Regions from separate parts of the Kitasatospora sp. NPDC053308 genome, predicted to be linked through region 2. Evidence: riboswitches for the same ligand, from Rfam matches in the RefSeq annotation. Region 2 holds a riboswitch; each other region holds the start of a gene.
What was found. Region 2 has a riboswitch for cobalamin ahead of ACZ6Y7_RS19765 (cobalamin biosynthesis protein). Riboswitches for the same ligand answer to the same signal wherever they lie in the genome.
Positions count from the first base shown of each region.

Region 1: it holds a riboswitch for cobalamin, as region 2 does, so the genes downstream of both, nicT (Nickel transporter NicT) here and ACZ6Y7_RS19765 (cobalamin biosynthesis protein) in region 2, are expected to answer to the same signal.
Region 3: it holds a riboswitch for cobalamin, as region 2 does, so the genes downstream of both, ACZ6Y7_RS14470 (ribonucleoside-diphosphate reductase subunit alpha) here and ACZ6Y7_RS19765 (cobalamin biosynthesis protein) in region 2, are expected to answer to the same signal.

Region 1 covers NZ_JBVJJY010000017.1:55,679-60,378, forward strand. The annotation lists gene efp (elongation factor P) at 1-340, opposite strand, end outside; gene ACZ6Y7_RS29690 (M24 family metallopeptidase) at 420-1,526, opposite strand; gene rpmG (50S ribosomal protein L33) at 1,671-1,835, shown strand; gene nicT (Nickel transporter NicT) at 1,907-3,022, opposite strand; cobalamin riboswitch at 3,055-3,269, opposite strand; gene ACZ6Y7_RS29705 (ArsR/SmtB family transcription factor) at 3,352-3,735, shown strand; gene ACZ6Y7_RS29710 (hypothetical protein) at 3,790-4,700, shown strand, end outside.
Region 2 covers NZ_JBVJJY010000008.1:77,491-82,190, forward strand. The annotation lists gene ACZ6Y7_RS19755 (alpha/beta hydrolase family protein) at 1-211, opposite strand, end outside; gene ACZ6Y7_RS19760 (helix-turn-helix domain-containing protein) at 390-1,085, opposite strand; cobalamin riboswitch at 1,294-1,425, shown strand; gene ACZ6Y7_RS19765 (cobalamin biosynthesis protein) at 1,534-2,568, shown strand; gene ACZ6Y7_RS19770 (cobyric acid synthase) at 2,565-4,103, shown strand; gene ACZ6Y7_RS19775 (putative cobaltochelatase) at 4,100-4,700, shown strand, end outside.
Region 3 covers NZ_JBVJJY010000005.1:242,775-247,474, forward strand. The annotation lists gene ACZ6Y7_RS14465 (ribonucleotide-diphosphate reductase subunit beta) at 1-523, opposite strand, end outside; gene ACZ6Y7_RS14470 (ribonucleoside-diphosphate reductase subunit alpha) at 547-2,946, opposite strand; cobalamin riboswitch at 3,138-3,269, opposite strand; gene ACZ6Y7_RS14475 (hypothetical protein) at 3,742-4,700, shown strand, end outside.

The sequences.
Region 1 (4,700 bases), on a different contig from region 2:
CCAGGGCCTCGAAGCCCTCCAGCAGGTACTTGGCGGCGTCGCCCACGACGGACGGCTCGACGGTGATCTGGTCGTAGGTGTCCATGTCCATGAACACGAAGTTCTCGCCGTCCTTGTACGAGAACTGCATGCCGCGCTTGTCGACGTTGGCGGTCTCGACCTTGGTGCCGGCGTTGAAGGTCTTGTCGACGACCTTGCCCGTCAGGACCTCCTTGAGCTTCGTCCGCACGAAGGCCGGGCCCTTGCCGGGCTTGACGTGCTGGAACTCGACGACGGACCAGAGCTTGCCGCCCTCCAGCTTGAGGACCATGCCGTTCTTGAGATCGTTCGTGGAAGCCACGGGCGCACTTACTCCTGGATATAGCTGTCAAGGAACCAAGGGATTCGCGTCCTGCCGCCGACGGCCCACGGGGCCGCCGTCACAGGGCGAGGAGCTCCTTGGTGGTGATGGTGAGCAGCTCGGGCCCGCCCTCCTCGAGGGGGCGCACGACGAGCGTGTCCTCGATCCGGACCCCGCCCTTGCCCGGGAGGTGGACCCCTGGGCCGACGGTGACCGGCACGCGGCTGTCCAGTTTACCCATGTCCGACGGGCCGAGGCGCGGCGCCTCCCTGATCTCCAGTCCGATGCCGTGGCCCACCGGGTGCGGGGAGGCCTCGGTGTGGCCCGCCGCCTCCAGGACCTGCCGGGCGGCCCGGTCGGGCACGCACTGCTCCACACCCGGTCCGAGCGCCTCCCGCCCGGCCCGCTGGGCGCGGAACACGAGCCGGTGCAGCTCCACCTGCCAGGGCGCCGGCGCCGCTCCGATCACGAAGGTGCGGGCGGTGGAGACGCCGTAGCCGCGGTACTGCGCGCCCATCACGACGGTCAGGAAGTCGCCCTCCTCCACCCGGCGGTCGGTCGGCTGGTGGGCGGCCTGCCCGGAGTGGCTGCCGGTGCCGACCGAGACCGGGAAGGCCGCCCGGTCGGCGCCGTGGTCGATCATCCGGCGCTCCAGCTCCATCGCCAGGTGGCGCTCGGTGCGGCCGACCAGGATCGACTCCAGCAGCTCGCCGAGCGCCTGGTCGGCGATCTCCGCGGCGATCCGCAGGTCGGCGATCTCGTGCTCGTCCTTGACCACCCGCAACCGCTCGACCACCTGGCCCAGGTCGGCCAGCCGGGCCTTCCCGGCCAGACCGGCCACCGCCCGGTGCCGGCTCACGGTCAGGTCGTGCTCCTCCACCGCCAGGCCCGCCACCCCGAAGGTCGCCGCGGCGGCCGCGGCGGCCAGCGCGGTGTCCGCCCCGCCGGCCACCGGCAGCTGGGTGACGTCCGGGGCGATCAGGTGCTCCCCGGAGTCGTCCGGCGGCAGGTCGTCCGGCAGCGCGAGCAGGGCGCGCTCCCTGGTCAGCAGCAACGTCGCCCCGCAGGGCGCGCAGCCCGTCAGATACCGCACGTTCGCCGCCCGGGTGATCAGCGCCGCATCGGCCCCGGCCGCACTGCAGTGCTCCCTCACCCGCTCCCGCCGCCCCGCGTACGCATCCGCCATGCGTCGAGCCTACGAACCCCCGGGCCGAACCGCCCGCCGAGCACCCCCGGGAATGGGCGGGTCCGGGCTCGTGTTGGGCAAGACGAACATGACTTCCATGTCGGGTGCGGTCCCGAACCGGCACCCCGGACCGAGGAGGACCCCGTGGCCCGCAGCGAACTGCGTCCCGTCGTCGAGCTCCGCTCCACCGCCGGCACCGGCTTCACGTACGTGACCCGCAAGAACCGCCGCAACGACCCGGACCGGATGGTCCTGCGCAAGTACGACCCGGTCGCGGCCCGGCACGTCGCCTTCCGCGAGGAGCGCTGAGCGGCACCGAGAACGCCGAACGGCGCCTCCCCGGGTGGGGGGGCGCCGTTCGGCGCGGCCGTCCGGGCGGCTCACGGCTCCCGGGGCGCCCAGCGGTTCTCGACCCGGGCGAGCTTCCAGTACCCGATCGCGACCGCCCAGACCACCACGAACAGCCCGGCGATGGCGTAGCCGACGTTGTCCAGCGAGATGTCCGCGATCCAGCCGGTCACCGGGTCGGTCAGGTCGAACTTCTCGTGCAGCACCCCGACCAGCTCGATCGTGCCGATGATGAACGCCACCGCGATCGACAACCCCGTGATGGTCAGGTTGTAGTACACCTTCCGCACCGGGTTGGAGAACGCCCACTGGTACGCGAAGTTCATGAACGTCCCGTCCAGCGTGTCGAACAGGCTCATCCCGGCCGCGAAGAGCAGCGGCAGGCAGACGATCGCGTACCAGGGCAGTCCGGAGGCCGCCCCCGAGCCGGCCATCACCATCAGGGTGACCTCGGTCGCGGTGTCGAAGCCCAGGCCCAGCACCATGCCGACCGGGAACATCTGCCCGGGCCGGGTGATCGAGCGGGTCGCCCGGTTCAGCACCCGGGCCATGAAGCCCCGCGAGTCGAGGTGCGCCTCCAGCTCCGCCTCGTCGTACTGCCCGGCCCGCATCGCCCGGAACACCTTGACGATGCCGAGCAGCGCCGCCAGGTTGAGCGCGCCGATCAGGTAGAGGAAGACGCCGGAGGTGGTCGTGCCCACCGCCCCGAGCCACTTGTGGGTGGTCGACTCGTCGTCCATCAGCGTGTTCGCCAGCTGCGCGCCGCCCGCCACCAGGGCCGCCATGAGGACGACCATCGAGGAGTGCCCGAGGGCGAACCAGAAGCCCACCGACACCGGCCGCTTCCCGTCCGCCATCAGCTTGCGGGTGGTGTTGTCGATCACCGCGATGTGGTCGGCGTCGAAGGCGTGCCGCATGCCGAGGGTGTACGCGGTGATGCCCAGGCCCACCCCGAAGACCTGGGTGCCCACCGCGTACCGTTCGGGTGCCACCAGGAAGACGAGGGTCCCGAAGGCCACCACGTGCATGGCCAGGATCACCCCCATCAGCCCGGCCGTGCGGACGGTGTCCTCGCGCTTCCATCTGAAGCCGGGCAGCACCGCGGGCGCCGCCTTCGCGTCGGCAGCGGCGGTTTCGGGCAGGGTCATCTGCGGATCACGCTCCAGCACCTCGTGGAATCAGTTCGTGAAGTGCCGTGGCCGGTCTCCTGGCTTACGGGAACACCCGTACCCGCCTTCCCGAGCGCGCGAGGCGCCCAGTGGCGTCGTGGGTACGGACTCCACTCCCCCGGAAGCCGGCGGAATGACCCGATCACAGTGGCGAGGGCCGCTCCGGACTCCGGACCCTGAGGGTCCGTCACCGGTCTTCCCGAGCACCACGGCGGGCTACACCGTAGGGGTCCCGTCCCGACCCATGCAAGGCTGCGCACCTGCGCAGGTGTTCAGGATCACAGCCGCCCGCCTGCAAGAATGTCCGCATGCATCTCGTACCGGCCGACCGCGCGGGCCACCGCACCATCGACGGGCACCGGGTCTGCGAGGCCATCGCCGCGATCGGCGACACCGCGCACGTCCGGTCCTGGGCCGAGCGGTTCTCCCTGCTCGCCGACCCTGGTCGGCTCGCCCTGCTGCTCGCCCTCCACCGGGCCGGACCGCTCGCCGTCACCGATCTCGCGGTCGCCACCGGCATGCGCGACCCCGCCGTCTCCCAGGCCCTGCGGCTGCTCCGCACGGCGGGCGTGGTCACCGGCGACAAGGACGGACGTGTGGTGCGCTACCGGCTCGTGGACGAGGACATGCGCCCCCTCCTCGACGAGTGCGCCGCCTCCGAGCACCACGAGCCCACCGCCGCGGCGGGCTGACCGACACTCGGCGAACAGCCCGCGGGCCGGTACCCGGATGAGTACGATCATGGCGTGCCGTCCCACCCCCACGCCTGGCCCGCCGACCGCTGGAACACCCGACCGGTCAAGGCCCGCGTGCTGGCGGTGGCCCGCACCCTCACCTCCGCCACCCGGGTCCTGGACGTCCTCGCCCTGCTGAACCCCGACGGCATCGCCCGCTACTTCACCGTCAACCCCGGCTCCGCCTTCGCCGACCGCGCCCTGGACGACTACCTGCGCGGACTGCCCGGCTTCACCCTGCTGGACTGGGAGGACGCCGTCCGGCACCGCTTCGACCTGGCCGTCGCCTGCGCCGTCCACTCCTCCATGCACCGCCTGGACGCCCGGCTCGTCGTCCTCCCGCACGGCGCCGGCTACAACCGGCTGGTCACCGAGTCCACCGGCGACACGGTCAGCGCCGCCGGCCTCTCCCGCAACGAACTCACCCACCAGGGACGGGTCTTCGTCGACGTCCTCGGCCTCTCCCACCCCGAGCAGCTGGACCGCCTGCGGGTCTCCTGCCCCGAGGCCCTGGACGTCGCCCGGGTGGTCGGCGACCCCTGCTTCGACCGGATGCTGCGCAGCCGGCGCTCCCGCGACGCCTACCGCGCCGCGCTCGGCGCCGTCGACGGCCGACGGCTCGTCGTCGTCGACTCCACCTGGAGCGAGCACTCGTTATTCGGCCGCCACCCCGACCTGCCGCAGCGACTGGTCCGCCGGCTGCCCGCCGACGAGTACACCGTGGCCGTCGTGCTGCACCCCAACATCTGGAGCCGGCACGACCCGGCGGCCCTGCTCGACGACGCCCGACGGATGGGCCTGCGACTCATCCCGCCCCACCGGGGCTGGCAGGCCGCGCTCGTCGCCGCCGACGTCATGATCGGCGACCACGGCTCGGTCTCCGTCTACGGCGCCGCGCTGGAGCGCCCCACGATGATCGTCGC
Region 2 (4,700 bases):
GGCTCCCGGGACCGCGGGTGAAGGTGACCCGCCCGGCGCCGAGGCTCCTGACCAGGACCGGCCCGGACTCCTGGACGGCGGTCACCGGACGCACCATCCGCTCGGAGGCCCGGCGGCCGATCACCAGGACGACGGCCCCGGTCCCGACGGCGGCGGCAGCCACGGCGGCGGCGGTTCCCCAGCGCATATCGATCCCCGCTCTGTTGGTCACGGACCGGACGGTGTTCGTGCACCAGTCCACCGGCGCCCCGCCCGCCCGGCCACCGGGCTGGGCCGTCCGGGGTACGCGTGGCGGGGCCGGGCGGGGCCGGGTCGAGGGCGGGGCCGGACCGGGTCGAGGGCGGGTCAGTGCGGCGGGGGCCGGGGCGGGGCTTCGCGGGGTGCGGCGGTCAGGGCGTCTCGGCCGCCGTCTCGACGCCGAGGAGGTGCCAGAAGCGGGGGACGAGGTCGTCGGTGGCGGGGGCCTGGTCGGCGCGGGCGCTGCTGCCCCAGTGGGTGGGGACCTGGTGCTCCTGGTGGAGGGTGGCGAGGACGGCGGAGAGCGCCTCGGCGGGGGCGGGGACGATCCGGGCCAGGGCGCGGAGCTGGGGCTGCCAGCGGCCGCCGACGCACTGGCGGAGCAGGCTCTCCAGGGCCTCCTCGCGACCGGTGGCCGCGACGAGCTCGGGCAGGCTCAGGCCGAGGACCTGGGCGAGGGCGGCGGTCTGGTCCTCGTCGCCCTCCCACCGCCCGGTCAGTTCGGCCCGCTGGTAGGCGGTGAGGGTGGTGCCGGTGCGTTCGGCGACGGTGCCCTGCGGGAGTTCGCGGGCGACCCGGTGGTCGCGCAGCAGCACGGGGCGGGCGTCCATCAGCTGGACGGTGGGGCACCAGAGGGCGCGGGCGAGGGCGATGAGCTCCGTTTCACTGGGGCGCAGCCGGCCGTCCTCCCAGGCGAGGACGTGGCCGGGCAGCAGCCGGACGCCGTTCGCGGCCATGCCCTCCGCGACCTGTTCGGGGGTCAGGCCGAGTCCTGAGCGGTGGGAGCGGGCGGCTGCGGGGGAGAACGGCACCGGGGGCGGGGCGGCGGGGGACTTTCTGCGGCGCATGCCCCCGAACGTAGGCGCGCGGCGGGGCGCGCCCCCACCGACCGAACGCACGAAGCGGCCGGTGCCGGGGCGGCGCCGCGCTGGGCGATCCCACAGGCTGTCAGGCGCTGTCGGTGCCCGGCCTCCGTGTGACCAACCCCTCCGTGACCTCGGTTGACTCCCGGTTCGGGCGCGTGATGGGATCCTGAGGCCAATCGGAGGCATGGAGAGGAAGCCGGTGCGAGTCCGGCGCGGTCCCGCCACTGTCACCGGGGAGCACGCTCGGAACTATCGCCACGGCGGGCCGTCAGAAGCCGCTGGAAGGCCCCGGGGGTGCGTCCGACCCGGAAGCCAGGAGACTCTCGCCCCCGTTACGTCGACCCAGGGCGCGGACCCTGAGTGAGGACACGCACGCGATGCAGGCTGCCCCGCCCGGCCGGACTCCGAGCTGCCTTCCGCCGTGCGGCCGATGACCGCCCGTGCGCTGACGCCGCGCCCCTCGCTCCTTGCCCCGGCCCGCCTCCCGGCCCGCGGCGCGGCCCGCCGGTCGGCCCGCGCCGCCGCGTTCGCGCTGGGCGCCGTCGCGGGCTACGCCGCCGACGCCCGCTTCGCCGACCCGCGCCGGGGCCACCCGGTGGCGCTCTTCGGCGCCGCCGCGACCCGGCTGGAGCGCCGGCTGTGGCGCGACGACCGGGCCGCCGGGGCCGGGTACACGGCGCTGTGCGTGGGCGCCGTCGCGGCGGGCGCGCTCGCCCTGGACCGTACGGTGGGCCGGCGTCCGCTGGGCCGGGCGGCGCTGGCCGCGGCCGCGACCTGGACGGTGCTCGGCGGCACTTCGCTGACCCGGGAGGCCCGCACCGTCGGCCGCTCGCTGAGGGACGGCGACCTGGCCGCCGCCCGGGAGCGGCTGCCGCACCTGTGCGGACGGGACCCGAGCGCGCTGGACGAGCAGCAGATCGCCCGCGCGGTGGTCGAGTCGGTGGCCGAGAACACCGCCGACGCCGTGGTCAACGCGCTGGTCTGGGGCGCCCTGGCGGGCACGCCCGGTCTGCTGGCGTTCCGCGCCGTGAACACCCTGGACGCCATGGTGGGCCACCGCTCGCCGCGGCACGCCCGGTTCGGCTGGGCCTCGGCCCGGCTGGACGACGTGGCGGGCTGGCCGGGCGCCCGGCTGACCGCGCTGCTGACCGTCGCCGCCGCCCCGCACCCCCGGACGGCCTGGCGGGTCTGGCGGCGCGACGGCTCCGCGCACCCGAGCCCGAACGCGGGTCAGGCGGAGTCGGCGTTCGCCGGCGCGGTGGGCGTACGGCTGGGCGGCGCGCTGCGGTACGGCACGAGGGTGGAGCACCGGCCGGTGCTGGGCGCGGAGCTGCGGCCGGTGACGGTCGACGACATCGAGCGGGCCTGCGCGCTCTCCCGGCGGGTGGGCGCGCTGGCACTGGGTACGACGGTCGCGGGGCATCTGGCGATCAGGGCGTTCCGCACGAGGAGGGGTGGGGCATGAGCAACGCGCTGCTGGTCGCCGGGACGACCTCGGACGCGGGCAAGAGCGTGGTGACGGCGGGCATCTGCCGCTGGCTGGCCCGCCAGGGCGTGCGGGTCGCGCCGTTCAAGGCGCAGAACATGTCGCTGAACTCCTTCGTCACCGCCGACGGGGCCGAGATCGGCCGCGCCCAGGCGATGCAGGCGCAGGCCGCCCGGGTGGAGCCGGAGGCGGCGATGAACCCGGTGCTGCTGAAGCCCGGCGCGGACGGCCGCAGCCAGGTGGTGCTGCTGGGCAGGCCGGTCGCCGAGGTGGGCGCGCTGGACTACCGCGAGCGCAAGCCCGTCCTGCTGGAGCGCGCGCTGGAGTGCCTGGCCGATCTGCGCCGGCGCTACGAGGTGGTGGTCTGCGAGGGCGCCGGATCGCCCGCCGAGATCAACCTGCGCGACCGGGACATCGCCAACATGGGCCTGGCCACGGCCGCCGGGCTGCCCGTGGTGGTGGTCGGGGACATCGACCGGGGCGGCGTGTTCGCGGCGATGTACGGGACGCTGGCGCTGCTGTCGGCGGAGGACCAGCGGCACGTGGCGGGCTGGTTCGTCAACAAGTTCCGCGGCGACGCCCGGCTGCTCGCGCCCGGACTGGAGATGCTGCACGGGCTGACCGGCCGTCCGGTGCTGGGCACCCTGCCGATGCTGTCCGGGCTGTGGCTGGACGCCGAGGACTCGCTGGACCTGTCGACCGTGGTGGACCGGGTGGACGGGCGCGGGCCGCTCGGCGCGGACGTGCTGCGGGTGGCCGTGGTGCGCTTCCCCCGGCTGTCCAACTTCACCGACCTGGACGCGCTGGCGCAGGAGCCGGGCGTGCTGGTGCGCTGGGCGACCCGGCCGGAGGAGCTCGCCGACGCCGACCTGGTGGTGCTGCCCGGCACCCGGGCCACCGTCGCGGACCTCGCCTGGCTGCGCGAGCGCGGCCTGGAGCCGGTGCTGAGCGCGCGGGCGGCGGCCGGGCGGCCGGTGCTCGGGGTGTGCGGCGGCTACCAGATGCTGGCGCGCGGGATCGTCGACGAGGTGGAGTCCAGGGCGGGCGCCGTCGACGGGCTGGGGCTGCTGCCGACGCACGTGCGGTTCGGCGCCGAGAAGGTGCTGGCCCGTCCGGTCGGCGAGGCGTACGGGCAGCGGGTCGAGGGCTACGAGATCCACCACGGGGTGGTGGCCGTGGAGGGCGGGGAGACGTTCTTCTCCGACGGCCGGGGGCGGCCCCTGGACGGCTGCCGGGTGGGGGCGGTCTGGGGCACGACCTGGCACGGCGCGCTGGAGAACGACGGCTTCCGCCGCGAACTCCTGCGCGAGGTCGCCGAGTTGTCCGGACGGGCGTTCGTCCCGGCACCGGACACCTCCTTCGCCGCGGCGCGCGAGGCCCGGCTGGACCGGCTGGGCGACCTGATCGAGGAGCACGCGGACACCGACGCGCTGTGGAAGCTGATCGAGGGCGGGGTACCGGCGGCCGGATCGCTGCCGTTCCTGGCGCCCGGGGCACCTGGGAGTGACGCATGACCGACGTCCGCTATCCGTTCACCGCGATCGTCGGCATGGCCGACCTGCGGCTCGGGCTGCTGCTGAACGCCGTCTCCCCGGCCGTGGGCGGCGTGCTGGTGCGCGGCGAGAAGGGCACCGCGAAGTCCACCATGGTGCGCGCGCTGGCCGGCCTGCTGCCGTCCATCGCCGCGGTGGACGGCTGCCGCTTCGCCTGCGACCCGGCCGCGCCCGACCCGCAGTGCCCGGACGGGCCGCACTCCGCCGCCGGGAGCCACGAACGGCCCTCCCAGCTGGTGGAGTTGCCGGTCGGCGTGGCCGAGGACCGGATCGTCGGCTCGCTCGACCTGGAGCGCGCGCTGGCCGAGGGCGTCAAGGCCTACGAGCCCGGGCTGCTGGCGAAGGCGCACCGCGGCGTGCTCTACATCGACGAGGTCAACCTGCTCCAGGACCACGTGGTGGACCTGCTGCTGGACGCCGCCGCGATGGGCCGCTCGTACGTCGAGCGCGAGGGCGTCTCCGTCCGGCACGCGGCCCGGTTCCTGCTGGTCGGCACGATGAACCCGGAGGAGGGCGAGCTGCGGCCGCAGCTGCTGGACCGGTTCGGCCTGACCGTCG
Region 3 (4,700 bases), on a different contig from region 2:
GGCCCTCGACGCAGGCCGCGAAGCAGATCAGGTTGAGCAGGAACGCCCGCCTGTCCTCCTTCGTCTGCAGCGAGTCGATGTGGTCGACCGCGTTCATGTACTTGAAGCAGAACTTCGCCTTCTGCGCGATGGAGGGGATGTTCTCCACCGCGGCGAAGGCCGCCGCGCGGTCCTCCGGGTCCGGGAGGTAGGTGTCCAGCAGCGTCAGGTAGAACTGGACGTGCACCGCCTCCTCGAACAGCTGGCGCGACAGGTACAGCCGCGCCTCCGGGGAGTTGATGTGCTTGTACAGGCTCAGCACCACGTTGTTGGCGACGATCGAGTCACCGGTCGCGAAGAACGCGACCAGCCGGCCGATCAGGTGGCGCTCGCCCTCGCTGAGCTTCGCCAGGTCGGCGACGTCGGAGTGCAGGTCCACCTCCTCGACGGTCCAGGTGTTCTTGATCGCGTCGCGGTACCGGTCGTAGAACGACGGGTAGCGCATCGGGCGCAGGGTCAGCTCGAAGCCGGGGTCGAGCAGCATCTTGCGGTCTTCGTTCGGGGTGCTCACTGGCAGGCCTCGCAGGACTCGGGGTTCTCCAGGGAGCAGGCGATGGCGTCCTGTTCGGCCTGGGTCATGGTGGGGGCGGGAACCGGCACGGCGGTGCGGGCGGCGCCGGAGGCGGCCTGGGCGATCCGGGTGGCCGGGCGCGAGCGCAGGTAGTAGGTGGTCTTCAGACCGACCTTCCACGCGTAGGCGTACATCGAGCTGAGCTTGCCGATGGTCGGCGCCGCCATGAACAGGTTCAGCGACTGGCTCTGGTCCAGGTACGGCATGCGGGCCGCGGCCAGGTCGATCAGCGCGCGCTGCGGCAGCTCCCACGCGGTGCGGTAGAGCGAACGGACCTCGGCGGGCAGCCAGGTGAACTCCTGCACGGAGCCGTTGGCGTCGCGCAGGGCGTCCCGGGTCTGCTGGTCCCAGACGCCGAGCTCCTTGAGCTCGCGCACCAGGTACGGGTTGACCTGCAGGAACTCACCGCTCAGCGTCTCGCGCTTGAACAGGTTGGACACCTGCGGCTCGATGCACTCGTACACGCCGGCGATGGACGCGATAGTCGCGGTCGGCGCGATCGCGAGCAGCAGCGAGTTGCGCAGGCCGGTCTCGGCGATCCGGGCGCGCAGCGCCGTCCAGCGGTCGGCCCACTGCGGGGCGGCCGTCGGGAAGTGGTCGATGTGCAGCTCGCCGCGGGCGGCGCGGGTCTCGCCGTACGCCTCGTGGCGGCCGAGCTGCTCGGCCAGGTCGGCGGAGCGCTCGTACGCGGTGAGCATGATGCGCTCGGCGATGAGGGTGGAGAGGGTCTTCGCCTCGGCGGAGTCGAAGTCGATCCGCAGCTTGAAGAAGACGTCCTGCAGGCCCATCACGCCGAGGCCGACCGGGCGCCAGCGGGAGTTGGAGGTGCCGGCCTCGGTGGTCGGGTAGAAGTTGATGTCCACCACGCGGTCGAGGAAGGTGACGGCGGTGCGCACGGTGGCGTCCAGCCGCTCCCAGTCCATGGCGCCGAGCAGGTCGTCGGCGGTGGCGCCGGGGGCCACGTGGGCGCCCAGGTTGACCGAGCCGAGGTTGCAGACGGCGGTCTCGGAGTCGTCCGTGACCTCCAGGATCTCCGTGCACAGGTTGGAGGAGTGCACCGTGCGGCCCGGCAGCGCGGTCTGGTTGGCGGCGCGGTTGGAGGCGTCCTTGAAGGTCATCCAGCCGTTGCCGGTCTGCGCCAGGGTGCGCATCATGCGGGCGTACAGGGTCTGCGCCGGGATGGTGCGGACGGCCTTGCCGGCCTGCTCGGCCTTGCGGTACGCCTCGTCGAAGTCGGCGCCCCACAGGTCGACCAGCTCGGGCACGTCGGCCGGGGAGAACAGCGACCAGTCCGCGTTGGCGTTGACCCGGCGCATGAACTCGTCCGGGATCCAGTGCGCCAGGTTGAGGTTGTGGGTGCGGCGGGCCTCTTCGCCGGTGTTGTCGCGGAGCTCCAGGAACTCCTCGATGTCGGCGTGCCAGGTCTCCAGGTAGACGCAGGCCGCGCCCTTGCGCCGGCCGCCCTGGTTGACGGCCGCGACCGAGGAGTCCAGGGTGCGCAGGAACGGCACGATGCCGTTGGACTTGCCGTTGGTGCCGCGGATCAGGCTGCCGCGCGAGCGGATGCGCGAGTAGGACAGGCCGATGCCGCCGGCGTGCTTGGACAGCCGGGCGATCTGCGCGTAGCGGTTGTAGATCGAGTCCAGGTTGTCCAGCGGGGAGTCGAGCAGGTAGCAGCTCGACATCTGCGGGTGCCGGGTGCCGGAGTTGAAGAGCGTCGGCGAGGAGGTCAGGTACTCCAGCCGGCTCATCAGGCCGTACAGCTCGGCGACCTCGCGCACGGACTGCTCGGTGTCGCCGACCGCCAGGCCACAGGCGACGCGGAGCAGGAAGTGCTGCGGGGTCTCGACCACCTTGCGGGTGATCGGGTGGCGCAGCAGGTAGCGCGACTGCACGGTGCGCAGGCCGAAGTACTCGAAGCGGTCGTCGCCCTCGACGTCGATCAGGGCGTCCAGCGCGGCGGCGTGCTTGGCGACGAAGTCCGCCGTGGTGTCGCCGATCAGGCCCTCGGCGTGGCCGACGGCGATCGAGGCGGAGAAGGACGTGGCGCCCTGGCTGTTCGCCTCGTCGACGATCTCCAGGGCGAGCAGGCGGGCGGCCAGCTTCGAGTACTGGGGGTCCTCGGCGATCATCGACGCGGCGGCGTCCACGGCCAGCCCGCGCAGCTCGGCGAAGTCCGAGCCGGCGTGGCGGCCGCGCAGCGCGGCGGCGGCGACATGGCCGGGGTCGACCTCGGTGAGGTCGGCGCTGCGGTCGGTGAGCAGCCGCAGCAGGGCGCCGCCGGGGTCGGAGACCGTCGGGTCGGTGAAGGCGGTACCGGAGCCCTGGGCGGGCAGCGTGGCTGAGGCAGCGGTGGTCAAGGCGCTCTCTCCTGGCGGCGATCGGCGGCGGTGATCGGGGTCACCGGGCCGATCGGGGCAGGGGAGCACGGCACGAACGCAGACGGCGTCGCGCGACGGTGTCTCCCCGGCCCGCCCGCGAGGCCCGGAGGGGTACTGCTGGTGCTGGCGCGGCCTCTGCGGGAGGGCCGTGGCGCAGGCCGCCGGCAGGTCATCGGACTCGCGGGGACGGCTGCTCCAGCCGCCCGCACACCGCTGCGGGGCAGTCCCGGATTCCCACCGGGTTCCCCTGCATCGACAGCAGGAGTGAGCATACATGTAGTGGTGCCTCCCTGATGCGGCACCACATGTAGTGCGGCGCGGTGTGTCGGACCGATGACCGGCGGTACCGTGCGGGCGGCGCGGCGCGGGGCTTCCGGCTGCCTCGGACGCCCGCCGCGGGACGCCGGATCCCGGCGCTCGGGCGGTCCGGTTCCGAGCCGCGGAACCCCCGGATCCCGGCCGCGGGCGGTCCGGATCCGCGCCTCGGGAGTCCTGGTTTCGATACGGAACGGTCACCGGGCGATCGGTGGTCGGGATGATGCCCTACGATCTGGGCGCATGAGCGACGGAACTGGCGTACCTGGGCACGGGCCGCAGGGGACGCCTCCCGCCGGGCCGGGGGGCGCACAGAATCAGCAGCCGGCGGTGCCGGGACCGGTGCCGCCGCCGAGCGGTGGGTTCGGGCCGCCGCCGGCTTCGTACGGGCCGGTCGTGCCGTCCCCGCAGCCGCTTTCCCAGCCCGTCCCACCGTTGACCCAGCCCCAGCAGCCGGGCGCGCAGCCGCAGCCGGTCCCCTCGCCAGTGGCGCAGCCGGTGGCGCCGCAGCCGCAGCCGGTGCCCCAGCCGGTTCAGCCGATGGCGCCGCAGGCGCAGTGGCAGCAGCAGCCGCCCCAGCAGCCCCTGCCGCCGCAGCGCGTCGAGCCGGACTGGGCGGCGCTGGCGGACCGCAACGAGGCCGACGCCAAGCGCAAGCGCCGGATGAAGGTGATCGGCATCGCGATCGCGGTCGTCGTGGTCGGCGGCCTGGCCGCGGGCGGCGCGCTGCTCCTCGGCAAGAAGGACGACACCGGGAAGACCGCCGGTCCGGTGGCCACGGCGTCCGGCTCCGACAAGCCCACCCCCGGCCCGTCCAGCGCGAGCGGGAGCCCGGGCAGCCAGCCGGACGACCCGTCGAAGCCGATCTGGGAGGCCGCCACCGACCCGGCGCCGCAGGACGCGGGGGCGCTGTTCTCCGCGCTGCAGGTGACGATCAACGGTGCGACCTGGAACCGGACCGTGGTCGCGTTGGACCAGCCCTGCTGGGACGGGAACTCCACCACCGGCGGGCTCGGCAAGGTCCTCGGCGACCAGGGCTGCCAGAAGGTGCTCCGGGCGACGTACGTCTCGGGGGACAGCGCGGTGACCGTCGGTGTCGCCGTCTTCGACCACAAGATCCAGGCCGAGACCGCGATGAAGAACTACGCCGGCCAGCTCAAGGGCCTCCCCGCGCCCGGCGCCCCGGCGTTCTGCGCCAACCCGGGCTGTACCGGAACGCACAACAGCCTGGGCCGGTACGCCTACTTCACGGTCGAGGGCCCGGTGAAGGGCGGCAACGCCCCCGACGCCACCGCGACGGCGGCGGCCTCCGGATTCGCCGAGCACGTGAAGGGCCAGCTGCTCCAGCGCGCCAAGGCCGCGGGCTCGGCGACGCCCGGTTCGCAGGGCACCCC